DNA from 2 places in the Listeria farberi genome. Region 1 is predicted to be linked to the other one. Evidence: predicted binding sites of a transcription regulator. Region 1 holds the regulator's gene; the other holds the start of a gene.

Region 1 (15,542 bases):
ATTTGAAGATCAGTTTCTCTACATTCGATAGCAAGAGCCCCTTGCCCTACAGCAGGTAAACATAATTCAGGAGATATATCTTCTAGTTTTAAACTCGTATTTTCAAGCCAGCCCATTCGTGCAAGTCCAGCTTTTGCTAAAATGATTGCATCAAAGTTTTCAGCATGTAATTTTTGAAGCCGAGTATCAATATTGCCGCGAATTGGCTTAATGACAAAATCAGGACGATGTTTTAAGAGTTGTGCCGCGCGACGTAGACTACTTGTGCCTATTACTGCGCCTTTTGGTAATTCACCTAGTGTGCTTACCTCATTAAAAACAAAACAATCTAATGGGGATTCACGTTTTGGAATTGCTCCAATGACTAGTCCGTCTTTCAACCTTGAAGGCACATCTTTCATACTATGTACCGCGAAATCTATTACTTCATCGCTCAAAGCTTGCTCAACTTCAGAAACAAATAGACCTTTTCCACCTACTTTACTCAAAGTAACATCTAAAATACGGTCGCCTTTTGTAACAATTTCTTTTATTTCAAAATCGATTTCAGGATAGTTTTTTTTGAGTTTGTTAATTACCCAGTTAGACTGTGTTAAAGCTAATTTACTACGTCGCGAACCAACAATTATTTTCCGTTTCATCCGTTAACTCCTCGTTTCGGCTTGTTCTTTTTCTATTACATTGACATCTGTTTCTGTTAAACCAAATATACGTTTAAAATGTTCAATACTTGTATCTGCATCTTCTTCCACAGACATTTCTTTTAATTCTGAGATAGGTCGTTTTAGCATTTGGTTAATGATGCTTTTCATATGTTTTCCGATTTGAATATATTCCCGTTCTGTTAACCCTGGAAGTTTATTTTCTAAGCTAGTCATAGTAACTTCTTGCATATCTAGCGCTTTTTCACGCAAAGCTCGAATGACAGGAACGACACCAAGTTGTTTTTCCCATTCAAAAAAGCCTCGAACTTCTGTATCAATCGAATCTTCAAGCCCTTGAACGATTCTTTGACGTTCTAAAGAGTTAGCACTTACCACTCCAGCTAAATCGTCAATATCATACAAATGGAAATTGGGAATATATGAACAATCATGTTCAACGTTTCTTGGTAAGCCGATGTCAATTACAAGCATAGAGCTCGCTTTTTGTTCCATCAATTCTTGCATAGCTAGTTGTTTAATAATCGGCTCTTCGGCACTTGTTGAGACGAGTACAATATCTGCTCCTAACAAATGGTCCGACATATTTTCATATGCACCAACTTTTGCTTGAAATTGATTCGCTAATATTTCTGCATTAGATTTTGTACGATTGATGATGGTAATATCTGCAATGCCACTTCCAGCAAGGTTTTGTAAAGCAAGTTCACTCATTTCCCCTGCTCCAATTAGGACGATTTTTTTGTTATCTAATGAGCCATATAGTTTTTTTGCAACTTCTACAGCTGCATAACTAACCGAAACGGCATTTTCGTTAATTTTCGTATGATGATGTACTTTTTTTGCAAAAGTAACTACTTCCCGGAAAAGTCTGTTTAAAAGTGTTCCTGTTGTGCCCGTTTGCTTGGCGATTTCGAATGCATGTTTTACTTGTCCGAGAATTTGCGTTTCGCCGAGTACAAGTGAATCGAGCCCCGCAGTTACTTTATATAAGTGATTAACAGCCAATACTTCTTCATGAAAAAACAAATAAGGCTCGATTTTATCCATATCCATTTGAAACCAATTGGCCATAAAGCGTTTTAAGTAATATCTGCCTGTATGTAATTGATCGACAACTGCCACAATTTCCGTTCGATTGCATGTCGATATAATAACATTTTCGAGGATGCTTTTTTCCTGCAGTAATGTTACTAAGGCCATTTCTTCTTCCGTTTCTTTAAAAACTAATTTTTCGCGGATGTCGATTGGTGCTGTATGATGATTCAGCCCCATGGTGAGAATAAACATTCGATAATCCTCCTAAAATTAAATTGAACTCTAATACATTCTACCACTTTTCGATGTGGACACCAAATAGTCCGTTTATGTATTTAGACGGAAAAAAGAGCTGGATTTTTCATTCCAACTCCTTCTATTATTCCATTCCTTCTTTGATAAACTGCCATGCTTCGTCTTTTCCCATCTTTGTTTCAGAAGAAAATAAGACAAATTTGTCGTCCGAATCAAAATCTAGTGTTTCGCGCACAATTTTAGCATTTTTTTGCCATTTGCTACGTGGGATTTTGTCGGCTTTTGTTGCTACGACGATAACCGGAATATCATAATACTTTAGAAATTCATACATCATTCGGTCATCTTCTGTAGGTTTATGGCGTAAATCAACAATTTGAATAACACCACGAAGTTGCTCGCGAGAAGTGATATACGTTTCTATCATAACACCCCATTTTTCTCGTTCGGTTTTCGACACTTTAGCAAAACCGTAGCCTGGTACATCAACAAAGAAAAGTGCTTCTTCAATTTTATAAAAATTTAGCGTTTGTGTTTTTCCTGGTTTTTGTGAAATTCTTGCCATACTTTTACGGCGAATCATCGTATTAATAAACGATGACTTTCCGACGTTAGATCGACCTGCAAGTGCATATTCTGGAAAATCTGTTTCAGGGTATTGTTCTGGTCGAACAGCGCTTATTACTAGTTCTACATTATTTACATCCATAATTGTCCATCCTGTTCTATTCATTATCTTTTACTAGTATAACGGAAAAAGAGGAAAAAAGCACCATGAAAAAATACTGCCCCATTTGAGACAGTATTTTTCAGATTAGTATTTACTTACTTCTGCTACTACTTGTGCAATGAAGGCGTCTAAGTCCATTGTTTCAGAATCCTTAGAGCCGTAGCGACGAACGTTTACAGAACCAGCTTCTACTTCTTGATCCCCGAGCACTAATGCGTACGGGATTTTTTTAGTTTGTGCTTCGCGAATTTTATATCCTAGTTTTTCGTTACGGTCATCTACTTCCGCTCGAAGTCCAGCACGTTGTAATTTATCTTGGACTCCTTTTGCATAATCCAAATGAGCGTCGGCATTAACTGGGATAAGTTCCATTTGTACTGGAGCTAACCAAGTTGGGAAAGCGCCTTTATATTCTTCAATTAGGTAAGCAACAAAGCGTTCCATTGTAGATACAACTCCGCGGTGAATAACTACTGGGCGATGTTTTTCACCATCTTCGCCGATGTAAGTTAAATCAAAGCGTTCTGGAAGTAAGAAGTCAAGTTGTACAGTGGAAAGTGTTTCTTCTTTGCCAATGGCAGTTTTTACTTGAACATCTAGTTTTGGACCGTAAAATGCAGCTTCTCCTTCTGCTTCAAAGTAATCCATCTCCATTTCGTCCATGGCGGATTTAAGCATGGCTTGGGCTTTTTCCCACATTGCATCATCGTCAAAATATTTTTCTGTATTTTTCGGATCACGGTAGCTTAAACGGAAGGAATAATCTGTAATATCAAAGTCTTTATACACTTCTAAAATCAGTTCCACAACGCGCTTGAATTCGTCTTTAATTTGATCTGGGCGAACAAAAACATGTGCATCGTTTAGAGTCATGCCACGAACACGTTGTAATCCTGAAAGTGCCCCGCTCATTTCATAACGGTGCATCATACCAAGCTCTGCTATACGGATTGGCAGTTCACGATAACTGTGGATATCATTTTTATAAATCATCATGTGGTGTGGACAGTTCATTGGACGTAAAACAAGTTCTTCATTATCCATTTTCATAGTTGGAAACATATCTTCATGGTAGTGATCCCAGTGCCCACTTGTTTTGTAAAGTTCCACGTTTGCCATAATTGGAGTATAAACGTGATTGTAACCTAGACGTTCTTCTTTATCCACGATATAACGCTCGATAACACGGCGAATAGTCGCACCTTTTGGTAACCAAAGCGGTAATCCTTGTCCAACTTCGATACTATTTGTAAATAAATCTAATTCTTTCCCTAATTTACGATGATCTCGCTCTTTTGCTTCTTTTTGCATTTGGATAAATTCTTTTAAGCCATTTTTATCGAAGAAAGCTGTACCGTAAATACGTTGCAGCATCTTGTTGTTGCTGTCTCCTCGCCAGTAAGCACCAGCTACACTTAATAGTTTAAATACTTGAATTTTACCAGTAGAAGGAACATGAACACCGCGACAAAGGTCGAAAAATTCACCTTGTGTATAAATTGTCACTGTTTCATCTTCTGGGATTGCCTCAATAAGTTCTAATTTATATTGATCACCAATTGCTTTAAAACGTTTAATTGCTTCTTCGCGAGAAACAACTTCGCGCTCAATTGGAACATTTTCACGCACGATTTTTTGCATTTCTTTTTCGATTTCAACTAAAGATTCATCACTAATAACAGCTTCTGTATCAATATCATAGTAGAAACCAGATTCAATCGCTGGACCAACTCCAAATTTCACATCTGGATAAAGTCGTTTTAGCGCTTGAGCCATTAGATGAGCTGTACTGTGGCGCAAAATACCAAGTGCATCTTCATGGTCTGGAGTAACGATTTCAATTGCGCCATCTTCATGGATTGGCGTTACTAAATCAAGTAATTCCCCGTTTAATTTACCTGCGAGTGCTTTCTTTTTTAGACCTGGGCTGATGGAAGCCGCGATGTCAGCTGTTGACACGCCTGGCTCAAATTCTTTTACAGCACCGTCTGGAAATGTGATTTTCATACTAATCTCTCCTTTTCTTTTTTTAAATTATGGTTAGGAGGGCAAAATAAAAAACCCATCCCTCCTACTTTCAAGGGACGAGTTTATGCTCGTGGTTCCACCCAAGATTCAGAAATAGCTAAAACTAACTACTTCACTCTTGTCGCCTGTAACGGAGCGATCCGTCTATTATTACTAGTAAAAAAACGTTCCTAATAGAAGTTCCAAGGTGGTCCAAATTTAAGTTCCAATAGAAGGTTCCCAGCTAGCCCTTCCTCTCTATAATTTTCCGTTAAATTGGTTGTCCTTTTCATCACTTTGTTTTATATTACTTCACATTATAAGCCCGATAAGATATATTTGCAAGTACTTTTTAGAAGCGGCGATTTTTACCTTCTAAGTTAACCTCTTTCGATAAATAGCGCACCCGTTCCATGATTCGGCGAGCTTTTAGTTTTTCTTCGGTACCGTTTTGAGCAAACATTAAATGATTCTCAAGTTGATCCATATTGTAATTAGACGAGAAAAACGTAGGTAATTCTTCTTGCATCCGAAATTGTAAAATCGCACCCAACACTTCATCACGTGTCCACGCTGTCATTGATTCTGCTCCAATATCATCAAGCATTAATACTTCGGTTTCTTTCGCAAATTGGATTTTTTCGCCAACAGTATTATCCGAAATAGACTGTTTCACTTCGCGCATGAACTCGGGTAAATAAACAAGTGTCGTTGAAATACCTTTTAAAGCAAGTTCTTTCGCAAGAGCGCCTAACAAATATGATTTTCCAGTCCCAAAGCTACCATGAATAAATAATCCCTTCACACGCTTCCCACTTTTCGGAGGATAATTATTTAAAAATTGATAAGCTTCAACAAGTGCTAATTGACGTGATTCTTCATCCGTATAAAAGTCCGCTAAATTCGCATCCACTACTTGTTTTGGCATATAAAGAGAACGAATTCTCCGCTCAACTGCACGGCGTTTATCTTCTTCTATTTTCTCTTTCGTCGGATAGTAGGTGACAGTGATGAATTCCCCATTAAGGACCAGTTTTGGCGCATAGCCGGGCATTAAAGTTTCTTCCTGTTCAGTGAATTTTTTGTGTTGTGTCATGAATTCATATAAATTGGACAAGTTTTGATTAACTAATTGCTCGGTAACCTCTTCTTTGTGCTCTTTGAAAAAATCTTGAATTGGTTGATAATGGAGAACTTGTTGTTTTAAACTTTGGTATTCTTTTTCAAAGTCGCGTCCTTCAAAAAGCTGTCCTAATGTTCTTTCGATGTTATCCATCTTCTTCACCTACCTTTTATTTAGTCGTTCTTTAATTTCGCGAACTTGATCTTCGAGTGTTTGTTTTTCTTTGTCTGTCATTTTATTTTCCGCTGGAGCAACTTGTTCCTTATCAAACCAATCCGGCAAAATTTCTTTCCGAGTTATTTTTTGATAATTTCGGTTGTAATTATTCGTTTTTGGTGTGGCTGGTTCTTCTTGAAGTCGTTTATATTTCTCGTGCTCTTGCCACGCGAGATCCATTGCTTCTTTTGCTGTTTTTACATTTTTTCGTTTCCAGTGAGCCGCAATTGTCATCATGTAATTCTTGGAAAGCTTCCGGTCAAGCCGCAGTAAAACATACTCGATTAGCACATTCATTACAGGCACCGGTAAATTTTGCTGATTCATAACTTCTTCCACGACGCGCAAATCGGTTTCAGCAGGAACCGCACCATCTGAAATATCTACCAATAGTTGAAAGGGGGTAATGCTCTCTAAATATACTTGTAGCGCTTCTTCATCATTTAACGTTTCTTCTGGTTCTTTATTTACAATAGTTTCCTGCTTCATTTTTAATTTTGGTGGAGCACCATTTTCAATAGTATAGCCCTCGCGAACGATTTTACGTAAATAAACGATGTCAACCTCTCCATTTGCATCAAGTGCTCGGTACAAATAACTCGGCATGTCTTTTTCAGAAACTTGATAAATCCCATTTAATTTTAAAATGGTTTGGCGCACTTCTTTGGTTATTTTTTCTCTAGAAATCATCCCGGGTGAAAGCAAGGATAAAAATAAATTAAAGTCAAAACTCGCATCATCAAATTCAATTTCTTTTGGCGCGACCTTGTCTGCTAGCTTTTGGCTAGTTTCCGTCGTAACAGCACTACTACCGCCTTTAAATGGTTCAAAAACATCTTGAAATGAACGAGTGATTTCGCTGTATGTATCTGTGTCAAATGCCTCGTCCGCAAAAAAACGACGCAAACGTTGAAACTGTGCATTGCCAATTTTGCTATATAAGTAAATATTTAATAGACCATCTGAAAAAAACTTTTCTGGTGATAACGGTGGCAGAATTTCGTAAATATAAAAGCGTTGATCGTTTTCGGTCTTCACATAACTCTTTAAAAGACCCAAGCCTTCTAATTTTAGCCGTGCCTCGAATAAAGCTTTCATACTAATATCAAGCATATTTAAAAGTTGGACGTGCGAATGCGCTTCTGACCACAGTCTGTTTTCTTCGACTTCTGTAAACAGTGTTTGGTACAAAGCTAAACATTCCGCCCCCATTAGCGGTTGATATAACATCGTAATAATTTTTCTGTCGGCACCGGTCAAGATTCCACTTGCTTTCACTTGATAGCTGTCTACCGCTTGAAGCTCCATCCAAAATTCCGTCAATTTACTCACCTATCTTTATTTTTTTCCATTAAATCTTTTAGTTCTTCTACAAAAACGCTAATATCTTTAAATTGGCGATAAACCGAAGCAAAGCGCACATATGCTACTTCATCGAGATTCGCTAATTTATTCATTACTTTCTCACCAATTAAATCAGAAGCAATTTCGCTGTCACCAATGTTTCTTAGTTCACGCTCTACTTCATTCACAATTTCTTCAATCTGTTCCGCACTTACTGGTCGTTTTTCGCAGGCTCTTATTAAGCCGCGTCTCACTTTTTCACGAGCAAATTCTTCTCTTGCCCCGTCTTTTTTCACAACTATTAAAGGACTCTCTTCTACCTTCTCAAAAGTAGTAAAACGAAATCCACATTTTTCACATTCACGCCGTCTCCGAATGGAATTGCCATCATCTGCCGGTCTTGAGTCTACAACACGTGTACCATTATATTGACAAGTAGGACATCTCACAAAAAATCACTCCTATCTCTAACTTTCTCTATCTGTTTATTTGTATGCCTCATTATACCATGTGAAAGTAAGGGTGGCTATTTGTTCTTTACAAAACGTTCGATAATTGTATGAACTTGTTTTTGTGTCTTTTCAAGCGATTCATTATTATCAATGACAAAATCGGCTTTTTTGGCCTTTTCATCAATTCCCATTTGGCTATCAATCCTTGCTAAAGCTTCTTCTTTTGTTAAATTATTTCGCTCCATCAGACGTTTCAACTCTGTTTCCGGCGTGGTCCAAACAACGATAATTTGATCTACCAACGATTCTAAATGACTTTCAAATAATAACGGAATATCGAAAAAGACAATCTCCTCGCCTGCTTTAAAAAAATGTTCTCGCGCTTCTAACATGTAGTCTTTCACACGAGGATGCGTAATTTCATTTAACTTTTCACGCTTTTCTTTATCTTTAAAAATAATTTCTCCTATTTTGGCTCTGTTCAAAGTGCCGTCTGCAAGTAAAATTTCTTTCCCAAAATAGGCAATGATTTCTTTCAGTCCTTCTGTGCCTGGTTCAACTACTTTTCTAGCAGCAATGTCTGCATCAACTAACGGTATTCCAGCTTGCTGAATCAGGTTACTCACCGTAGATTTTCCTGTAGCTACACTTCCCGTTAATCCAATTGTTTTCCCCATGATTTCAGCTCGCTTTCTATTTTTGGCAATTCGGGCAAAAATGGGTCCCTCGTCCATTTAATTTGATTTTTTCAATCGGTGTTCCACAAATAACACACGGCTCACCCGTTTTACCATATACTTTTAATTTATCTTGATATTGTCCAAGTTTTCCTTGTGAATTCACATAAGTTCTGACAGTTGATCCCCCAAGAGCGACAGCTTCTTTCATAATGCTTTTTGTCGCTTCAAAAATACGCTTGATTTCTTTGTCAGAAAGTAAGTTGGCAGCTCTCTCCGGTCGCACCTTTGCTTCAAAACAAATTTCATCCGCATAAATATTTCCGACTCCAGCTACTAACTTTTGATCGAGTAAAGCCGTTTTGATAGCGCGGCTTGTTTTTTTCACGCCAGTCGCAAAATCCGTTAATGTAAATGATGGAGTTAGTGGTTCTGGACCGAGTTTTTTTATTGAGCGTGTCTCTCCTTCGCCGTATTTATTGGTGACTTCCATCGTGCCAAATTTCCGTACATCTAAAAAACGCAATTCTGTGTGATCTTCAAAATGAAAAATAATATGAGTATGCTTGCTGACTTCCTCGTTTTCGTTCATTAAACGAAATTTACCTTCCATTCGTAAATGAGATAAAATCGTACAGTTTGTTAAATCGAATAATAAGAATTTACCGCGACGGCGCACTGCTTCTATTTCTTGCCCGACAAGCATATGCACAAACTCATCGGGTGGGGTTGCTACAATCATTTTGGGAACACGGACAATCACTTGATCTATTTTTTTACCTGGGACTAATTCTTGTAATGTTGCGCGGACATTTTCTACTTCCGGCATTTCTGGCATATATAAACTCCCCGTTTCTCTATTTATTTCGCGTCATACCAAGTGTCGCCAAATGCGCTATCAACTTTAAGTGGCACAGAAAGTTCTACCGCATTTTCCATTACATCAGGTACAATCTCTTCTAATTTTGCAATTTCGACTTCAGGCGCTTCAAAGATAAGCTCATCGTGCACTTGAAGTAACAATTTTGCTTCTAAATTCTCAGATTTTAAGCGTTCATTCATGAGTATCATTGCTTTTTTAATAATATCCGCGGCGCTACCTTGAATAGGTGTATTCATTGCTGTTCTTTCAGCAAATCCCCGCACATTGAAATTACGGCTAACGATTTCTGGAATATAACGACGACGATGTAAAATGGTCTCTACATAGCCTTTTTCTTTTGCAAAACGAACGATATCTTGCATATATTCTTTCACAGCTGGGTAACTCACAAAATAACGATCAATAAAGTCTTTTGCTTCTTTTCTCGTAATACCAAGGTTTTGAGAAAGCCCATAATCACTAATACCGTATACAATTCCAAAGTTTACTGCTTTGGCTTGACGACGCATTAACGAATCTACTTCATCTTGCTCGACATGAAACACATCCATTGCTGTTTTTGTATGAATATCATAGTCGTGTTTAAATGCATAAATTAAATTCTCATCTTCAGAAATATGTGCTAAAACTCGCAACTCAACTTGAGAATAATCGGCCGAAAACATTTTCCAACCAGGTTTACTTGGTACGAAAACTTGTCTGATTTTACGACCTTCTTCTAAACGAATTGGGATATTTTGTAAGTTCGGATCAACTGAACTTAAACGTCCTGTTTGCGTTAAAGTTTGGTTGAAACGTGTATGGACTTTATGTGTGTCTTTGTCTGTCACCTTAAGTAGTCCTTCGATGTAGGTGGACTGAATTTTACCAAGTTGACGATATAATAAAATTTCATCAATAATTGCATGTTTACCTGATAAGCTTTCCAGTACATCCGCGGCTGTCGAATATCCTGTTTTTGTTTTCTTGACTGGAGGGAGTTCCAACTTTTCAAATAAAATCACACCTAGTTGTTTTGGTGAATTGATGTTGAATTTTTCACCAGCTAGTGAATGAATAGACTCTTCTAAGGTTTTCAGTCTGCCAGCTAGTTCAACTTTCATATTTTCAAGACGAGCTGTGTCTACGCTAACACCTTGCATTTCCATCTCTGCTAAAACAAAAGTTAATGGTAACTCGAGGTCGTCCATTAAAGCTAATTGTTCATTTTTCTCTAAATCATCTACCAATCTCTTTTCTAAACCAGCAATCGCTACTGCTTTTCTAGCAAGATGAGCTGCAACAATACTCTCTTCCGGTGTGCTTCGTTTAGCACCTTTTCCATAAATCGTCTCATCTGTCTCTACTTCAGTGTAGTCATGCCTCACTGCTACACTTGTAAAATCATCAATGGAATCAGATGGGTTTAATAAATAAGAGGCTAACATAATATCAAATGTGATGCCCGAAATAGCAAAACCAATACGATTCATCGCCACCATAGTTTTCTTCGCATCATACACTACTTTTGTTTGTTCACTTTCTACCCATTTGCGGAATGCCTCACTACTTTCAGCTGTTTCTTTTGTAAAGAAATATGTTCCTTGACTGGAATGAACTGTCAGCCCGATGAAGTTTGCTGTATGGTAATTATCATTTTCTAGCTCCACATAAAGCGCGGTTTTCCCACCAAAGTGTTGTTCTTTTAATTCCGTTACGATTTCAAAAGACAATTCTTTTAGTTCTTTCGATTCCTCAGGCGTATCACCTTCGATATTTTTCAAAAGTGTTGTAAAATTCATTTCTTTTAATAAAGGGATAACTTTTTCCGTTTGAAAGCCTTCATATTTCGTGCTTTCCACCGTGCATTCAATCGGTGAATCCACATTGATTGTAGCTAACTCTTTACTTAAAATAGCTAATTCTTTATTTTCCAGCACTTTTTCTTTTAGTTTTTTTCCAGAAATTTCTTCGGCATGTTCTAACACGCTTTCCACGGATCCACCAAATTCATGTAACAGTTTTAAGGCTGTTTTTTCACCGACACCTGGAATTCCAGGGATATTATCGGATGAATCACCCATTAAGCCTTTCATATCAATAATTTGTTCAGGAGTTAGATTGTATTTTTCTTTTAGTGTTTCTGGTGTGTTGGTTTCCATATCGGCTATACCTTTTTTAGTAATATAAACCGTTGTTTTTTCAGAAGCTAATTGCGTTAAATCGCGGTCTCCGGTAATGATAGCAACTTCCATTCCATCTGCTTCCGCTTTTTTTGTCAACGTTCCGATAATATCATCTGCCTCATAATTAGCAAGTTCATATTGCGGAATATCATACGCCGTTAAAAGTTCTCGGATGAATGGAAATTGTTCAGATAACTCACTCGGGGTTTTTTGACGTCCACCTTTATAACCTTTAAATGTTGTGTGTCTAAAAGTTGTTTTACCAGCATCAAATGCAACGAGCACATGGCTGGGTTTTTCTTTTTCGAGTACATTCATCAACATCATCGCAAATCCATACACCGCATTTGTGTAAACACCTTTATCGTTATTTAAAAGCGGTAACGCATAAAAAGCGCGATTCGCGATACTATTTCCATCAATTAATACTAATTTATTCACAGGGATATCCTCCTCGATATAATCATTCACTTGTGTCTATTTTACCATAGGAACATAAAAACAAACCACTTATCCGAATGGGATTAAATGGTTTGTTTTAAAAACGTACTTTTATGATTAAATGTACAATTACAGACTAGTTTTAGAGTTTAAAGATGAAGTATTTTAGAAGTTTTTTATTAATTCATCCGCAAATTCCGAACATTTAACTTCTGTCGCCCCGTCCATTAATCGAGCAAAATCATAGGTTACCGTTTTCGCAGCAATGGTTTTTTCCATTGACTGATTAATTAAGGCTGCTGCTTCACCCCAACCAATATGTTCAAGAAGAAGTGTCCCAGATAAGATCACCGATGAAGGATTTACTTTATCAAGACCAGCATATTTCGGAGCAGTACCATGTGTTGCTTCAAAAATCGCATGGCCTGTTAAGTAATTAATGTTCGCTCCTGGAGCAATACCAATTCCACCTACTTGAGCAGCAAGTGCATCAGAAATATAATCTCCATTTAAATTCATCGTAGCCACAACATCGAATTCAGCTGGACGAGTTAAGATTTGTTGTAAGAATATATCTGCAATGGAATCTTTCACTAAAATTTTCCCAGCAGCAAGCGCTTCTCTTTGTTTCGCATCAGCAGCTTCTGTTCCTTCTGCTTCTTTAATACGATTATACTCATTCCAAGTAAATACTTTATCGCCGTATTCGCGTTCACATAACTCATAGCCCCAGTTTTTGAAAGCTCCTTCTGTGAATTTCATGATATTCCCTTTGTGTACGAGCGTTAATGATTTACGACCTTCTTTAATTGCATATTCAATCGCGGAACGAACTAAGCGCTCTGTTCCTTCTTTGGAAATTGGCTTAATGCCAATACCAGAAGTTTCCGGGAAACGGATTTTATCAACGCCAAATTCAGATTTTAAGAAGGCTATTAGTTTTTTTGATTCTTCGCTACCTTCTTTAAATTCAATGCCTGCATAAATATCTTCTGTATTCTCACGGAAAATGACCATATCTGTATCTTCAGGACGTTTTACAGGTGATGGTACGCCTTTGAAATAACGAACTGGACGTAAACATACATATAAATCTAGTTCTTGACGTAAAGCAACATTTAATGACCGAATACCTCCACCAATCGGAGTTGTAAGTGGTCCTTTAATAGCAATCAAATATTCGTCAATTGTATCTAAAGTCTCTTGTGGTAACCATTCACCCGTTTGCTTAAATGCTTTTTCACCAGCTAATACTTCTTTCCAAGCGATTTCTTTTTCACCATTGTAAGCTTTTTTTACTGCGGCATCTAAAACGCGTTTCGCAGCTGCCCAGATGTCTGGGCCAGTTCCGTCCCCTTCAATAAAAGGAATGACTGGATTGTTTGGTGTTTTTAGCACACCATTTTCTACTTGAATTTTTTGACTCATAAAGTTTGTTCCTCCTCCATTAAATTCGTTCTTCTACAGGTAAATAACTTCTATTTTCAGGTCCAACGTAGATAGCACGGGGACGAATAAGACGATTATCACGATATTGTTCAAAAATGTGCGCTAACCAACCGGAAACACGACTCACGGAAAATACTAATGTAAATAAATCCCGGTCAATACCAAGCGCATGATAAACGGAGGCAGAATAAAAATCGACATTCGGTTTTAAATGTTTTAATTCCCAAACTGATTCTTCTACTTGTAGCGAAATATCAAACCACTTCTCTTCGCCTTTTTCGGCAGTTAACTTTCTGGACATTTCACGCAAATGTTGCGCACGCGGATCCCCGCCTCGGTAAACACGATGACCAAAGCCCATGATTTTTTGTTTAGTATCGATTTTTTCTTGGATATAATTACGTACATCGCCAGCTTGATCAATCTCTTCTAGCATATCAAATACACGTTCATTAGCGCCGCCGTGAAGTGGACCTTTTAGCGCACCAATCGCAGCAGTTACGCCGGAATAAACATCCGAAAGCGTTGCCACACAAACCCTCGCTGTAAAAGTAGACGCATTAAACTCATGGTCAGCATGCAGTACAAGTGCTTTATTCATCGCTTCTACCGATAATTCATCTGCTTCTTCTCCTGTAATCATATAAAGAAAATTTGCTGCCATATTTAAATCTTCTCTTGGCGGAATCGGATCAAGCCCGCGACGAATTCTTGAAAAAGCAGCAACTATGGTTGGCATTTTTGCTTGAAGACGCAAGCCTTTGCGGTAAACTGCTTCCCCATCATCTAATTCAGCTTCTGTATCAAATACACCGAGCATGGAAACTGTTGTTCTTAAAACGCTCATTGGATGCAATTTTTGATGATTCTGCATTCTTAAACTTGTAATAATGGTTTCAGATACTGCCATATTTTCTTGAATTTCTAATTTAAATTTTTTAAATTCTTCTTTATTAGGTAAGCGTAAATGCCATAATAAGTAAATCACTTCTTCAAAAGAAGCATTATTTTCCATCAAATCATCTATACCGTAACCAACATAAGTTAACATATCATCAATGATAGAACTAATGGAAGTCTCAGCCACATATACATTTTCCAACCCTTTAGATAACGTCATTTCGTTTCCTCCTTTTATCCTTTTTTACGTATGTATTTATTTTATGAATGCAACTAACTGCATTGCCATATACGCAATACCAGCTGCAATTACCGGTCCAGCAGCAATCCCTCTGAAAAGCACTACTGCCAAAATGGTGCCAAATACAAGTGAAACAGTTACTTGTGGATCAACGGCCATATAGCCTACACCCTTTTTCGCTAAAATAGAAACAGCAATCCCTGCCCCGAGACCAATCCAGCCAGCTGCCGATTTAAAAGAGTCAATTAAATCTTTAAAGCCGATTTGACCTGTCGCAATTGGAATTAAGATGGCAACAGTAATAATCGTGACGCCCCAATTAATTCCTTTGGCTTGAATCATTTCCATTACTTTGCCATCAACATGAAATAACTTCAATAGAATAACGACAGCTACGGCAATAATAAGCGAATTATTTTTTGCTATAAGTCCGAGAAGTAAAAAAAGAAGTAAAAATAACATACTTTCCGTAAACATATTAAGTCACCTTTCAATATCACGCATCTAGGAAGCGAGATAACAATTATTATATCATAAACATACCTTATAGTAATACTAAAATGCCATAAGGAAAATGAATTACCCTTTTTTCAATGAAACCTCTATAGAAAGTTTTTCCCATAGAGGTTTTCATTACATATCAAAATAATAATATTGCGTATGTTTCTTTTGATTTCCAAGCCATTTTGTTAATTTAGGTTTTAATAATTTGCGGGAAAACGGAATAAAAATGAGTAGCCCAAGTATGGTTGTTATAACACCTGGAATAATTAATAAAAAACCAGCGATAAAAAAACACAGACTATCCAATAAATACGGGGCTACGGTCCGTCCATCTCGTAAATTTCGGAAAAGATTGCCTCCAAGACGTTTGAAAATAAAAATACCAAAAGCACTTGAAGCTATTTGAATAAAAAGAAGTGGCCAAAAGCCAATTACTTGGAATAACCAAACGTACA
Region 2 (15,542 bases), 1.3 Mb from region 1:
AACAAAATAAACCCGCATCAAAAAGCGATGCATTAAAAATTATCACAGAAATTCCAAACGGGAAAACAAGATTCGATAAATTTGTTCTAGCAGTATTAGATGAAAATGAAAAACCAATCGGCTTAGTAGATATTGTTTCTGATTATCCGAGAAAAGGTCGTTGGTTTATTGGTTTATTTTTATTAACACCAGATGCTCGGGGTAATGGTCTGGGGAAAGTACTGCACCAAACTATTAAAGAATGGGCAAATGATGGTGGCGCGGATTCTTTAGCGCTCGGAATACTAGCTGAAAATGAAAAAGGACGCGGATTTTTCGAGTATCTTGGTTATTCAAAACAGGAAACAAAACAAGCGACATTTGGTGGAAAAGAACACCAAGTCCATATTTATACTATTGATATTTAATAAGTAAAAGGATGTAGCTAACACGCTACATCCTTTTACTTATTTTATAGAATTATTTCTTTCTAGAAGGGCTTCCATATCAATATGCCATTGTAGATTTACTTTGGAAATAATCCCAGCTTCTTTTAATTCTTTTAATTGAGAATAGAAGAATGCTTTTGAAAGTGTACAATAATTTTTTATAACTGTTGTGCTGATTGCTTTAGGAAGTATCGCTATACCATCCACTAGTTGAATATCAAGAATTTTAATAATTGTTTCAAAAACAAAAGCTAATTGGTCTTTTTTATCACGATATTGTAGAAGTGATTTGTAGTACCCATGTTTAGCAATGGTTCGCATAATTGTATACTGGAAGCCAAAGTTTTCAGGAAATAAGGAAAGAGAATATTCAATATCGTTTTTCTTGTAGATGATAATTTCGCATTCTGTTAATGTTTGATATGTTAAAACAAGAGGTCTATTCTCGAAAATGGTGTAATATCCCATAAAAAAATTAGAGCTAAATATAGAATAAATTTTATCATTATCAAAGTCAATATATCCTGCTAATATGCCAGACCTTAATAAATAAACACAGTCTGGATTTTCAAGTACTAGATCATTTAGCACCGTATGCTCGGGAACAGTAATGATATGAGATTTTAAATTGTACTGTTCCATCATTGTAACAAATTCTTTATGATTAAATGGATAGGCCATCTTTTCTTTCGTCTCCTTCAAGTTCAATTATATGCATACAATATATTTTATCATCGTAAAAATGAATAAAGATGATAAAAACAGACTCTTCAAATAGCTTGTCTTATGCCATTACCCGTTTATAAGAAAATTAACCGTAACATTTCCGCCACATTTATGTGGGAATTAGCTTGGAAAGACAAATAAAATAACTGATTGTTAAAAGAGCTAAAAATTACAGTATTCGTGTATTTTTAGCTCTTTAATGTTTATTTTCCTATTGTATAAGTAGTACCATTTCCGGTAATGACGATGGTTTTGTTGCGGTCTGTCCGGTATATTTTTGCTTTTGCTTTAGTTAGTGTGTTCACTGTTTGCGAAGTAGGATGCCCATAACCGTTTTTTCCAACACTTATAATGGCGTATTTTGGTTTTACTATATTAACAAAAGCTTTACTAGTTGCTGTTTTTGAACCTTGAGTACTTACTTTTAACACATCCGCTCGTAACGTTTTTTTCGCTTTAATCATATCTGTTTCTGCTTTTGTTTGAGCATCTCCAGTGAAAAGAAAGGTGTTTTTTTTATAAGCTAGGTGAAGGACAGCGCTCCAATTATTACGATCTGTTTTCCCGTATGTTTTTACAGGACCTACAAACTGGGCGTTTACTCCTTTAATTGGTAATTTCACACCAGCTTTTGCCGTTTTAATTGGTAGTTTTTTCTTTTTCGCTGTATTGACAAAATCTTTGTAAGCAGCTGTTGTATTTGTGGAGTTTGGTGCATAGAGACTCTTGACTTTGATGCTATTCATCACTTCGGGGAGGCCGCCAATATTATCTGCATCTGCGTGAGAAGCAACCATGACTTCAATATCTTTTACTTTTAATTTCTTCAAATAGTTAACTACAATTTTCCCTTTTCCTTTGCTGCCGGCATCAATTAAAATGTCTTCGCCACTTGGAGCTTTGATGTAAATAGCATCCCCTTGCCCCACATCAATGAAATGTACTTTTATTGTTGGTGTCGCAGCTTCAGCTTGAATGGAGCTTGGTAGCGAAATTCCAGCGACTAAAGCTAAAACTAGAAACAACTTTAAAATCCCTTTTTTCATCCCTTTTCCTCTTTTCCTATGAAATGAATTCTTTTAGAAATTTGTAAACTCCGTCTGCTTCATTCGTGTCAGTAAGTTGATTGGCTGCTGCTTTGACATTATCAGTTGCGTTAGCCATCGCAACACCAGTTCCTGCATATTGTAGCATGCCAATATCATTTTCACCATCACCAAATGTGATAATTCTTTCTCTAGGAATACCGTAATAATTTCCAAGCGCCTCAACTGCGGTTTTTTTGTCAGAATTAGCAGGGAGAATTTCTAAATTATTATGGTGAGAGGAAAGTACGCGAATTCCGTTTGCTTTATTTAGCGCTTGACGCACATCGGCTAGTCGAGATATATTATTCTCTGAGACAACGATAGCATTCAAAAATTGATTTATATTGTCATCAAAAACATGCGAATCATTAATAGAAACGAGTGAAAAACTATTATGCCCCGTATCAAGTCGGCTTTTATCAGCAAGCTCTCGGAAAAATGCAGGTGGTTCTTTTGTGTAGAATAATGTATTCGTTGAGAAGAAAAATAATGGTAAGTCAAAGTCGCGCATGATATCATACGTCTCACGGATAGCTTTTTCTTCTAAAGTAGTTTTAAGAAGCTCTTCATCACGAATGGCTGCATAAGAACCATTGGAAGCGATAACATGACCAGAATTGCTAACTTGAAAACCTACTTCCCGAGCAGAACGATACATCCGTCCAGTAGAAATTGAAAAAATATGGCCGTCATTTTCTAAAGTTTGGATTAAATCACGTGTTTTTGCAGAAACAGTCTGATCTTGGCGCAGTAACGTACCATCAATATCCGAACAAATTAAATATTTATTAGTCAAATAAAATCATCCTTTTTAGTTAATAACATAAGTATACCATGTGCGAATCGGAAAAGTTATATATGATACAATAGTTTTTGACAAGTTCGAAAATAAATATTTGGGGGAATTCCATGATGAAAAAGCTTAACTGGGCAATTCTTGGACCAGGTTCGATTGCACACCAATTTGCAGAAGGGATGCAGGGGTTAAATCGCGAAATCTATGCTGTAGGAGCAAGAAGTTTAGAGAAGGGCCAAGTTTTTGCAGATCAATACGGGATTAAAAATGTATACGATGATTTTGACGTGATGCTTGCTGATCCAATAATTGATGTAGTGTATATTGCTACACCTCATTCTAACCACTACGAGTTTATTATGAAAAGTTTACATAATGGGAAACATGTTTTAGCAGAAAAAGCGATTACTGTAAGCAGTGCAGAACTGGATGATATCAATGCATTAGCTAAGGAAAAAGGGCTGATTGTTAAAGAAGCCATGACGATTTTCCATATGCCGCTTTATAAGAAATTACGAGAAATAGTCGATTCAGGCGCAATTGGTAAACTTAAAATTATCCAAGTAGCTTTTGGAAGTGCTAAGGAAAAGAATCCGAAAAACCGTTTCTATAATATGGATTTAGCTGGCGGGGCATTACTTGATATTGGTACATATGCATTAAGTTTCGCACGTTACTTTTTAAGTGGAACGCCAGATGAGGTACTAACGACGATGAAGAAATTCGAGACGGGTGTAGACGAACAATCAGGTATTTTACTGAAAAATAAAGAAGAAGAGTTGGCAGTAGTATCGCTTTCTTTCCGAGCTAAAGTACCAAAACGGGGTGTTATAGCCTGTGAAGAAGGATTTATCACTGTAGATGAGTACCCGCGGGCAGACCGAGCAACTGTTACTTACACCGCGACAGGAAAAGTAGAAGAAATCGAAGCGGGTGAAACAGATAAAGCATTAGAATATGAAATTACAGCAATGGAAGAAAGTATTGCAGCTGGAGAAAATACAACCTATCAATTAACAAACGATGTTATCGCAATTATGAGTGATGTTAGGTCGCAGTGGGGAATTAAATTTCCTTTTGAAAAATAAGAACACCCCCGCCACGTGTGGCGGGGGTGTTTAAGTACATTAGTCAGTTAAGTTATCTTCTGTTTCTGGGTCAAAGAAGTGAGATTTAGCCATTTCAAATGCTAAAGTTAAGACTTCATTTGGTTGGTGTTCAGAGCGAGCATCAACACGAGCTACGAATTCATGTGTGCCAACACGGCTATGAAGCATAAATTCAGCACCAGTAAGCTCGGCAACAATAGTAGTCGCTTTGAAAGTGTAGCCTGGGTTTGCTTCAATAACGATTGGTTCATCATGAATATCTTCTGGACGAATACCGAAAACGATGTCTTTACCATCAAATCCTCTGTCTTTAAGAAGTTTAAGTTTACCCTCTGGAACTTCAATAGTGAAATCATCACCGATAAAGTTAGAACCTTCTAAACGACCTTTGAAGAAGTTCATTGCTGGGCTTCCAATAAAGCCGGCTACGAACATATTCACTGGGTGATCGTAAACTTGTTTTGGTGAACCAACTTGTTGGATAACACCGTCTTTCATGATAACGATACGAGTAGCCATTGTCATTGCTTCTGTTTGGTCATGGGTAACGTAAATCATAGTAGTATCTAATTGTTGGTGAAGTTTTGTGATTTCTGCACGCATTTGTACACGTAATTTCGCATCCAAGTTAGAAAGTGGTTCATCCATTAAGAAGACTTTAGCGTCACGAACGATTGCACGTCCTAGAGCAACACGTTGACGTTGACCACCGGAAAGTGCACTTGGTTTACGTTTTAAGTATTCTGTTAAGCCAAGAATATTTGCTGCGTGCTCAACACGTTTTTTAATTTCGTCTTTTGGCATTTTACGAAGTTTTAAACCAAATGCCATGTTATCATATACAGTCATATGTGGGTATAATGCGTAGTTTTGGAATACCATTGCGATATCACGGTCTTTTGGCGCAACATTATTCATTACTTTACCATCAATAGATAGTTCGCCTTTTGAAATTTCTTCTAATCCCGCAATCATACGTAAAGTTGTAGATTTACCACAACCAGATGGTCCTACAAAAACAATGAATTCTTTGTCATCGATTTCTAAATTAAAGTCGGAAACTGCAGTTACTTTGTTATCGTATATTTTATAAATATGTTCTAATGATAATTGTGCCAACTTACTTCGCCTCTTTCTATTTTTTAACTTGTATTCATTGTATATGAAAACGCTTTACAAAAACTATGGCACTTTGCACAAAGAAAAAAATCATCTATTGGGCAAAGTGCATAAGTAGCAAAAAAATAAAAAGAAGTAAAGGGACAAAAGACCTTTTATGTGAAGGATTTTTCAAAGCATTTAATTCTTTAGTCCCAATTCCAAAAAATCCTCAGATATCATTACAAAAAAACTTTATCTTGTGGTATATTATTAAAGCAGACACAATATATAGTTAGTGAGGGATTATCATGTACGTGGAACAACTTAATGAACAAATGGTAATAAAAAGGGATGGCCGGAAAGCAAACTTTGATTTAATTAAAATTCGTAATGCCATTGAAGCATCTATGAAAGCAATTAATTTAGAGAATGAAACTTTTTTAGAAGAGATTTTGCTTGAGGTTGTAAGTGAATTACCTAACAAGACAGATATGACCATCGATGAAATCCAGCAATGCGTCGAAAATACTTTAATGAAATCGACGTATCCTGATGTAGCAAGGGCTTACATAGAGTATCGTCACGACCGGGATCACGAGCGCGAAAACATCACAGATATGCACAAAAGCGTCGAAAAATTACTACAAAAAGACAAAACAGTAGTGAACGAAAATGCAAATAAAGATGCGACTGTTTTCAATACACAACGCGATTTGACAGCAGGAGCCGTAGCAAAAAGTTACGCATTAAAATACATGCTACCAAAACACGTATCCAACGCTCATTTAAAAGGGGAAATCCACTTTCACGATTTAGACTACAGCCCATACCATGCGATGACTAACTGTTGTCTAATTGATATTGAAGGAATGCTTTCAAAAGGATTTACGATTGGTAATGCCAACGTAGAAAGCCCGAAATCTATCCAAACAGCTACAGCACAAATTGCTCAAATAATCGCAAACGTAGCAAGTTCACAGTATGGTGGCTGTTCTGTTGACCGAATTGATGAAGTTTTATCCGTTTACGCGCGTTTGAACTTTGAAAAACACAAAAAAGATGCGGCTGAATGGGTCGTTCCAGAAAAGCAAGAAGATTATGCAGCGGAAAAAACACGTAAAGATATTTACGATGCCATGCAAAGCTTAGAATATGAAATCAATACATTATATACAAGTAACGGCCAAACACCATTCGTCACACTAGGCTTCGGTCTTGGTGAAGATTGGTTTGCTCGTGAAATTCAAAAAGCAATCTTAAAAGTTCGGATTGGCGGGGTTGGTAAAGATAAACATACTGCCATTTTTCCGAAATTAGTATTTTCGATTCGTCGTGGAACTAATTTAAATGCAGAAGATCCGAACTATGACATCAAACAATTGGCACTGGAATGTTCTTCAAAACGGATGTATCCAGATGTACTTAACTACGATTCACTCGTTCGTTTAACAGGAGATTTCAAAGTACCAATGGGTTGCCGTTCATTTTTACCAGCTTGGAAGAACGAAAACGGAGAACATGTTAACGCGGGAAGAAACAACCTGGGTGTTGTAACACTTAATATTCCGCGTATCGCTATCCAAAGTGGTGGGGATAAAGAACGTTTCTGGGAAATTTTCCACGAACGTATGAAAACAGTCAAAGATGCACTGCTTTTCCGTTTAAACCGTGTCCGTCAAGCTCGACCAGAAAACGCACCGATTCTTTATAAATATGGAGCTTTCGGCAAACGACTACAAGACGGCGAAAATGTAGATCAACTTTTCAATAAAGAACGCTCTACTATTTCTATCGGCTATATTGGTCTTTACGAAGCTGCGACTGTATTTTACGGCGGCGAATGGGAAGGCGACAAAGAAGCAAAAAACTTCACGCTCGACATCGTGAAAGAACTAAAAGCCTATGCTGACAATTGGAAGGACAAATATGGCTACTGGTTCAGCGTATATTCGACTCCAAGTGAAAGCTTAACTGACCGTTTCAACCGTTTAGACAAAGAAAAGTATGGTGTAATTAAAGACATTACTGATAAAGACTACTACCAAAATTCTTTCCATTACGATGTTCGTAAAAAAATCACACCTTTTGAAAAAATTGATTTTGAAAAAGATTATCCAGAATTTTGCTCTGGCGGATTCATTCATTATTGTGAATATCCAAAAATGGTTCACAACACAAAAGCACTTGAGGCAGTATGGGATTACTCCTATGATCGTGTGGCTTACCTTGGTACAAATACGCCAATCGATAAATGTTACGAATGTGATTTCGAAGGTGAATTTGTTCCTACAGAAGAAGGCTTTAAATGCCCAAGCTGTGGCAACACCGACCCTGAAAAAGCAGATGTTGTAAAACGTACTTGTGGCTATCTAGGTAATCCAATGAAACGTCCAATGGTTCATGGACGTCACGTAGAAATTAGCAATCGTGTGAAACATATGGAGAACTTAGGTGAATAATCCGAAACCGTGCGAATGGAAGTCGAATGAATTATCCAGAGGGTATATCGCCGACTATAAAGCATTTAACTTTGTCGACGGGGAGGGCGTCCGGTGCAGTCTATATGTATCTGGATGTCCTTTCCACTGCGAAGGCTGCTACAACAAGGCTGCGCAATCATTTAAATACGGCAAACCGTACACCAAAGAATTAGAAGACGATATTCTAAAAGACATCGGGCATGAGAGCGTCCAAGGTCTGACATTACTTGGCGGGGAACCATTTTTGAATACTGCCACGTGCCTATCTGTCGTGAAACGAATTCGCGCGACATATGGGAAAACGAAAGACATTTGGTCATGGACAGGTTACACTTGGGATGAAATGATGCAAGAAACAACCGACAAACTCGAACTTCTATCCTTAATAGATGTTCTTGTAGATGGCCGCTTTGAACAAAAGCTATTCGATCCAAACTTAGCATTCCGCGGTTCCAGCAACCAACGAATTATCGATGTACAAAAATCGCTTGCTGCTGATGAAGTGGTGTTATATGAATTGTGAAAAAAAGAAGTTCTTTGGATAATAAAGAACTTCTTTTTAGACTTTAGATAAGTAAGCAGAGGTAATGTTAATTTTAAGTTGACAAGAATACTAATTTCATACATAGTTTTATTATAAATTCATCGAGGTGATCTATTGAAAGAAAGAGAGTATGATTATCAACTATCAAACATAAAAGGTATTTTGATATTTCTAGTGATATTCGGCCATTTTTTGTTAGTAATGGGACCTAAAGAAGTAGCAGTAATTGACGTTATTTATTCATTTCATATGCCAGCTTTTATTTTTATTAATGGGATATTTAGTCAAAACATTACCTGGAAGAAAATAGGTAAGTTGTTAGGGTTATTTATTATGTTCCAGCCACTTTTTTTACTATTAGGACTCTTGACGGGGTACTACAAAAATATAGACTTAAAAATGTTAATTACCCCAGCTTTTCATTTATGGTATTTGTTAGCGCTGGCAGTATGGATGCTGTTCGCCATGTATGCAAATAAACGAGGCAAATATGCGGTAGATGTATTACTGATTGTTTTAGTTTTACTCGTTGTTGCAATTACAAATAGATACTTTTATGGGACACAATTTTTAACAATTACAAGAATTCTTAGCTTTTTCCCATATTTTATTGCTGGTTTCTATCTGGACAGAAGTGGTTTTAACAAATTACGTATATTTTTGAAAAAGTATAAGTACATATGTGGCATAATTACTTTGGTATTAGTTATAGCCTTATATAATCTGTTTTCTACACAACCAGATGAGTTTCTTAATTTATTTTACGGATTTCTAAATAAAACGACATTTAGCGTCACTGCAGTAGGTTATATAGTGAATGTTATGGCGTCATTTTTCTTAGCCTTTTTATGGATTTTCTTATTAATTGCTATTATCCCAACTAAAAGAACGATAATGGACATCGTTGGCAGTGATACCTTATTACCCTACATTTTACATCCAATCATCTTTTATTTAATGATGACGCAAAGACCCTTTTTTATGGAGCAAACAATGACATTTCAGTTAATATTCACTATATTAATTACGATAGCAATATATGGAATTTTCACGATAATGTTAAAGAAAAAAACGTTGAAACGATTAAAATAATTAAGGGATAATATCTATAGCGAAACAAAAATCCGCCTATTTCCAGGGCGGATTTTTGTTATATATCTTGTCTTAATTTTGAATAGTCATGCAGCTCTTTATTCTTAATGACCCACTCTTTATTATTTTTCCATATTTCCCCGTGGTCTTTTAAAAGCGCTAATTGTTTGTAAAAGCTGCTTTTTGAAAGATTACTGTAAGCGGCTATAATACTTGTTCGCATTTCTTTTGGTAAGATTACACTGTCTTTTTCATAAGGAATTCCATGAAGTTTCCCGATATTGACAAAAGAAAGTTCTAGCTTATTAGAAGAACTTGTTTCAGCGAAAAGACTTTTGAAGAAAGCATGTCGAGCCAAATCGCGCATTATGAAAAATTGGAACCCAAAGTTCTCAGGAAACATAGAGAGAAAATATTCTAAATCCTTAAATGTGTATTTATAAATAGTACAAGTTGATATAGTTTTAAATAAAAAGTCATCTACGTTTCCCTGGAATAAACTATAATAATTGATAAAAGAGCCTTTTCCAAGAACAGTATAAATGCTAGATGATTCTGGGTTCATAGAAATCGAAACAAATCCGTCGATAATTAAATAGACATGACTATTTCTTTGAGATGCAGTATCGACTAATTCAGTATGTTTTGGAACTTTTAACTTTTCGTAGTTAATGTTGCCTTCATGAGATAATCGAACAAATTCTTTGTAGTTAAATAGTGTATCCATTATTAGTATCCCCTTTACTCTTTTGTTAACTATAATATATAATATCAAAATTAACAAAAATTAATCCATAAATTACCTCGTTAGTGAAGGGGATTTGAAGATTTAATGAGAAATTGTAAAAAATAGCTAATTTGACTCGTAAATTATATTATTTTAGTATAATTCAGGACGACGGTCGGTAAAAACAGGAATGATCCCTCTCGTTTCGGCAACTAAATTCAAGTCGATTTCAGTATAAATATTGCCTTCTTCTTCGCCACCATGAACAATAACATTTCCAAGTGGATCAATAACAAGCGAGTGCCCGTTAAAATGATTATTTGGATCATCACCAACCCTGTTGACAGCAACAACAAAAGCTTGGTTTTCAATTGCACGAGCGATAAGTAGTTGTTCCCATTGGTTAATGCGCTCAGCTGGCCACTGTGCAGAAACAAAAATAACTTCTGAGCCTTCTGAAGTATGTTTACGAATCCATTCCGGAAATCTAATATCATAACAAATGAACCCTGCGCAAGAAATACCATCTAGTCGAAAAAGATTTTTATCATTTCCAGCTTCTAAGTATAAGTGTTCATTCATAAGTTGGAATAAGTGTACCTTTTTATATGAAGAAAGTAGTCCGCCATATTTATCAAAAGCGTACATCGTGTTCGAAAACTTGCTTCCTTCTGAAATAGAAACCGAGCCACCAATAATAGCAATTTGGTTTTTTTCAGAAAGCGTTGCTAAAAATTCTTTTGTTCTCTGCCCATTTAAATCAGCAACCCCAGCTAATTCATTTAAAGCATAACCTGTATTCCACATTTCTGGTAAAACGGCTATATCGGCCCCATTTTCAGCAGCTTCGACAATCGCTTTTTCAATCCTTGCATAGTTTGCATCCGGATATTTAAAAACTACATCGGTCTGACATAATGCCAACTTCCACATGTTCTTCGCTCCCTTTTTCTTTTAAAAATAATATAAGCTTGGTGGCCGAGTCCATACCGGAACACTACGCACCAAGCTCTTAGTAGTAAAATTAATCTTTTTTAAGACGTCTAGATAAGAAATTTCCGAATGATTGTAGTGCCTGTACCATGATAATTAAAATAATAATCGTTGTGTACATGACAGTCGGTTCAAAACGCTGGAAACCATATTGGTATGCAATTGTTCCAAGGCCACCAGCACCAACAAGTCCAGCCATTGCTGTCGCGCCGATTAGTCCAATCGTAGCAATAGTCAAACCGAGAACGATACCAGACCGAGCTTCGCGAATAACCACACTCCAAATAATTCTCGGAGTAGAAATCCCCATAGCTTGGTAAGCTTCCACAACCCCGCGGTCCACTTCCAAAAGGGCAGACTCCATCAAACGAGCAATATAAGGTGCCGTAAATACAACAAGTGGCATAATAACTCCTTGAATCCCAATAGTAGTCCCAACAACAAACCTTGTTACAGGAATCATTAAGAATAACAAGATAATAAACGGTAACGAGCGTAAAATATTAATAACCCAGTTTAAAATGCTATAGGTAACCAGGTTTTCTGATTGACCACCTTTACGTGTTAATGTTAAAAATACGCCAAGTGGTAAACCAATCGCAAGCGAGATCACGAGTGTAATCCCGGTCATCGTCAGCGTTTCTAGAAATCCTTGCCAAAGTATCGGGCCCCATTCTTCAAAAAACAAACTCATAGTAACTCGACCTCCTCAACAACGACTCCAGATTCTTTCAAATAAGAAATAGCTTTACTATACTCGGCTTCGTCCCCTTTTAAATGAACGAGCAGTTTTCCAAGTGTTCCATTTTTCAAATGATCAATTCCGCCAGCTAAAATGCTTGGAAGAACGTCGAATTTGCGCGATACAAGAGCGAGAGCAGGTTCATCCGCTTCGTCTCCAATAAAATGAAGGGAAACCAATTTCCCAGTCGCAATATATTTTTCAAGCAAATCTTGCGGGATATCAAAACTAGCTTCCGACCCAACAAAGCGCTTGGTTGTCGCGTGTTTTGCTTTCGTGAAAATATCAAGAACGGTACCTTGCTCCACTAAATGACCATTTTCCATCACAGCAACCCGGTCACAAATACGTTGAATGACATCAAGTTCATGTGTAATTAAGAAAATCGTAATGCCGAGTTCCGCATTAATTTTAAGTAACAGTTGCAAAATTGCTTCTGTTGTTTCCGGGTCCAAGGCGCTTGTTGCTTCATCGCTTAAGAGAATTTCTGGTTCATGCGCTAGAGCACGAGCAATTGCCACACGTTGCTTTTGACCGCCAGAAAGTTGGCTTGGATAATTGTTCCGTTTATCCTCTAAGCCAACTATCGACAAGTATTTATTTACGCGAGTCTCGATTTCGTCTTTTGGAACGCCTTCTAATTTTAACGGTTTGGCAATGTTATCATAGACAGTTGCGGTTTTTAGTAAATTGTATCCTTGGAAAATCATACCAATTTTCCGACGAGCGACACGAAGTTCTTTACTTGAGAGGGTAGATAAGTTCTTCCCATCAATGACAACTTGGCCCGCATCTGGACGTTCAAGCAAGTTGATGCAACGAACGAGCGTACTTTTACCGGCGCCGCTATAACCAACAACACCGAAAATTTCTCCTTTTTCGACTGTAATAGAAACATTTTTAACGGCTTCTACGGTTTTTCCATTTACGTTAAATGTCTTTGAAACTTGATGTAATTCGATCAAAATAAAACAACTCCCTAGAATGCAGGTACTACAGACCCATTAAATTCTTTTTCAATAAATGCTTTTACTTCATCTGAATGGTAATATTTTTCTAATGTTTTTACGACCTCATCATCTTTATTGGCACTACGAACGACGAAAACATTTGGATATGGATTGTCTTTTGTAGGTTCGTGATAAATAGCATCTTTATTAATAGAAAGTCCAGCCCCCATTGCAAAGTTAGTGTTGATAGCTGCGGCTGCAACCTCATCTAATTGTGCAGGGATTTGAGAAGCTTCAAGTTCAACGATTTCAAGGTCAAGCGGGTTTTCAGCAATATCTTTTTTTGTTGCTTTTTCTTCCACGCCATCTTTTAATTTAATAATGCCAGCATCTTCAAATAGTTTTAAACCACGGTATTCGTTACTTGGATCATTTGGAACGGCAATTTTGTCGCCTTTTTTAAGGTTTTTTAAGTCTTTAATATCGTTAGAGTAAATACCCATTGGGAAAGCTACTGTTTTAAAAGCAACATCTAATTTGTAGCCTTTATCTTTCTTTTGTTGTTCTAAAAATGGAATTGTTTGGTAGTTATTCGCATCCAAATCACCATCATTTAAAGCTGTATTTGGCGTGTTATAATCATCAAATGTTTTGATTTTGATTTCAAGACCGTCTTTTTTCGCTAATTTTTGAACTTCTTCAGCAATTTGTTGGTGAGGTCCTGCAGTTGTTCCGATTGTAATTTTTTCTGTGCTTAAGGCCTTGTCGTCACTTCCTCCTCCACATGCCGCTAATCCTAAAATAAGGCTTGATGCAAGTAAAATTCCTAACCCCTTTGTTAATTTTTTCATCTTTTTTTCCTCCCCAGTATGTTGATTATTTATCCAGATTTATTCATGAAAGCAATAAAAAACTTCTCTATTTAGAATAGAGAAGTGGAAAGTCGAACATATCCAGCTCCTCTTATCTACCAAAACGAAAAAATGTTTTGCTGGAATTAGCACCTTCACTTTACGCTTAAATAAAGTTAGGTTGCCGGGCTTCATCGGGCCAGTCCCTCTGCCGCTCTCGATAAGAGAAAATATTTTAGAAAAACCTGTTAGTTAAAAATATACGCATATTACCCTAATTTGTCAATGCTTTTTTAAGTTTTAAAAAAATCATACTGGACAAATACTTCAGAAAACTTTACTATTTTAATCAATGAAACTTGAAAAGGACGGGTGTAAAATGAAAATTTCCAAACGCTTGCAAAATTTACCAGATCAGTTTTTCTCTAGCCTTGTAGAAAAAGTTGGAAAAAAGGTGGCAGAAGGTCATGACGTGATTAATCTAGGTCAAGGAAATCCAGACCAGCCAACACCCAAACATATTGTGGAAGCACTGAAAACAGCTTCAGAAAATCCAATGAACCACAAATATTCGTTGTTTCGTGGAAAACAGGAGCTTAAACAAGCTGCGGCCGATTTTTATGCGCGTGAATATAATGTAACTGTTGATCCAAATACAGAAGTAGCCATATTATTTGGAACGAAAACAGGCCTTGTTGAACTGCCAATGTGTTTAATGGATCCAGGTGACGTAATGCTTTTACCGGACCCAGGCTACCCAGATTATTTATCAGGAGCAGTTTTAGGAGAAGTTCAATTCGAAACAATGCCACTTATTGCTGAAAATAATTTTTTACCTGATTTTAGTGAAATTCCTGAAGATGTTGCGAAAAAAGCAGAGTTGATGTATTTAAATTATCCGAACAACCCCACTGGCGCGGTTGCTACAACTCGCTTTTTTGAAGAAACAGTTGCTTTCGCTAAAGAAAACAATATCACGATTGCACATGATTTTGCTTATGGCGGTATTGGTTTTGATGGGAAGAAGCCGATTAGTTTTTTAGAAACTCCAGGGGCAAAAGAGGTTGGAATCGAACTTTATACGCTTTCGAAAACATATAATATGGCTGGCTGGCGCGTAGGATTTGCTGTCGGGAATAAAGACGTTGTCGAAGCAATCAACCTCATTCAAGATCATATGTATGTAAGTTTATTCCCAGGTATTCAAGATGCTGCAATTGAAGCTCTTACAGGCGATCAAACTTGTGTACAAGAATTAAATGCTCGTTATGAAAGCCGTAGAAATGCATTTATAGCTGCTTGTGATAAAATTGGTTGGGAAGCAATTGCTCCAGCGGGCTCTTTTTTTGCATGGATGCCCGTGCCAAAAGAGTTTACAAGTAGTGAATTCGCGGATTATTTATTAAATGAAGTTAGTGTAGCTGTTGCTGACGGAAGTGGTTTCGGGACTTTCGGTGAGGGGTATGTACGCGTTGGACTTTTAATGGATGAAAAACGATTAGAAGAGGCAGTGGCGCGAATTTCCAAGCTACATTTATTTGATAAAGTGGCGCAAAACCAAGAGATTATGTGATTTTAAGAGAAAATAGCTTGTAATAATTCAGATAATTAATGGTATGTGTTATAATTGATTAGTAAGTCTATTCGTAGCATGTTGTTAATGAAGACAGGCCGGAATCTAAAGTATTTAGTGAGTTTTTGCATTAAATAAAAAATATCTGTCCCGGTTAAAGCCGGCGAAATCCAGGAATGAGAGGACTGTAAAAAAATGGCAGAAAAGAAAATTCTTGTAGTAGATGACGAAAAACCGATTGCGGATATAGTTAAGTTTAATCTAAATAAAGAAGGCTTTGATGTATATTGCGCCTATGATGGCGATGAAGCGTTAGAACTTGTAGAAGAAGTTCAGCCAGAT

Evidence for each region. The regulator NrdR, encoded in region 1, represses ribonucleotide reductase genes. The targets are predictions, from matches to a motif close to AACACNATATATNGTGTT.
Region 2: nrdD (anaerobic ribonucleoside-triphosphate reductase) is a predicted target of NrdR. The motif match lies at 5,527-5,544, and genes of this name have one in related genera.

Annotation. Positions count from the first base shown of each region.
Region 1 covers NZ_JAARZL010000001.1:1,336,911-1,352,452, forward strand. Annotated here, with positions in the region: gene hemC (hydroxymethylbilane synthase) at 1-641, opposite strand, end outside; gene hemA (glutamyl-tRNA reductase) at 645-1,952, opposite strand; gene yihA (ribosome biogenesis GTP-binding protein YihA/YsxC) at 2,080-2,664, opposite strand; gene thrS (threonine--tRNA ligase) at 2,770-4,692, opposite strand; T-box leader at 4,763-4,994, opposite strand; gene dnaI (primosomal protein DnaI) at 5,045-5,968, opposite strand; gene HCB38_RS06690 (replication initiation and membrane attachment family protein) at 5,978-7,354, opposite strand; gene nrdR (transcriptional regulator NrdR) at 7,360-7,824, opposite strand; gene coaE (dephospho-CoA kinase) at 7,902-8,504, opposite strand; gene mutM (DNA-formamidopyrimidine glycosylase) at 8,521-9,342, opposite strand; gene polA (DNA polymerase I) at 9,366-11,993, opposite strand; gene icd (NADP-dependent isocitrate dehydrogenase) at 12,159-13,421, opposite strand; gene citZ (citrate synthase) at 13,441-14,562, opposite strand; gene HCB38_RS06725 (DUF441 domain-containing protein) at 14,599-15,060, opposite strand; gene HCB38_RS06730 (FxsA family protein) at 15,217-15,542, opposite strand, start outside.
Region 2 covers NZ_JAARZL010000001.1:57,452-72,993, forward strand. Annotated here, with positions in the region: gene HCB38_RS00275 (GNAT family N-acetyltransferase) at 1-407, shown strand, start outside; gene HCB38_RS00280 (cyclic nucleotide-binding domain-containing protein) at 447-1,109, opposite strand; gene HCB38_RS00285 (ComEC/Rec2 family competence protein) at 1,358-2,200, opposite strand; gene HCB38_RS00290 (HAD family hydrolase) at 2,217-3,038, opposite strand; gene HCB38_RS00295 (Gfo/Idh/MocA family protein) at 3,155-4,126, shown strand; gene HCB38_RS00300 (oligosaccharide ABC transporter ATP-binding protein MsmX) at 4,166-5,266, opposite strand; gene nrdD (anaerobic ribonucleoside-triphosphate reductase) at 5,557-7,707, shown strand; gene nrdG (anaerobic ribonucleoside-triphosphate reductase activating protein) at 7,700-8,251, shown strand; gene HCB38_RS00315 (acyltransferase family protein) at 8,387-9,364, shown strand; gene HCB38_RS00320 (cyclic nucleotide-binding domain-containing protein) at 9,423-10,091, opposite strand; gene HCB38_RS00325 (carbon-nitrogen family hydrolase) at 10,245-11,024, opposite strand; gene HCB38_RS00330 (methionine ABC transporter permease) at 11,116-11,778, opposite strand; gene HCB38_RS00335 (methionine ABC transporter ATP-binding protein) at 11,775-12,791, opposite strand; gene HCB38_RS00340 (MetQ/NlpA family ABC transporter substrate-binding protein) at 12,806-13,627, opposite strand; SAM riboswitch class I at 13,737-13,854, opposite strand; gene HCB38_RS00345 (pyridoxal phosphate-dependent aminotransferase) at 14,007-15,200, shown strand; gene yycF (response regulator YycF) at 15,396-15,542, shown strand, end outside.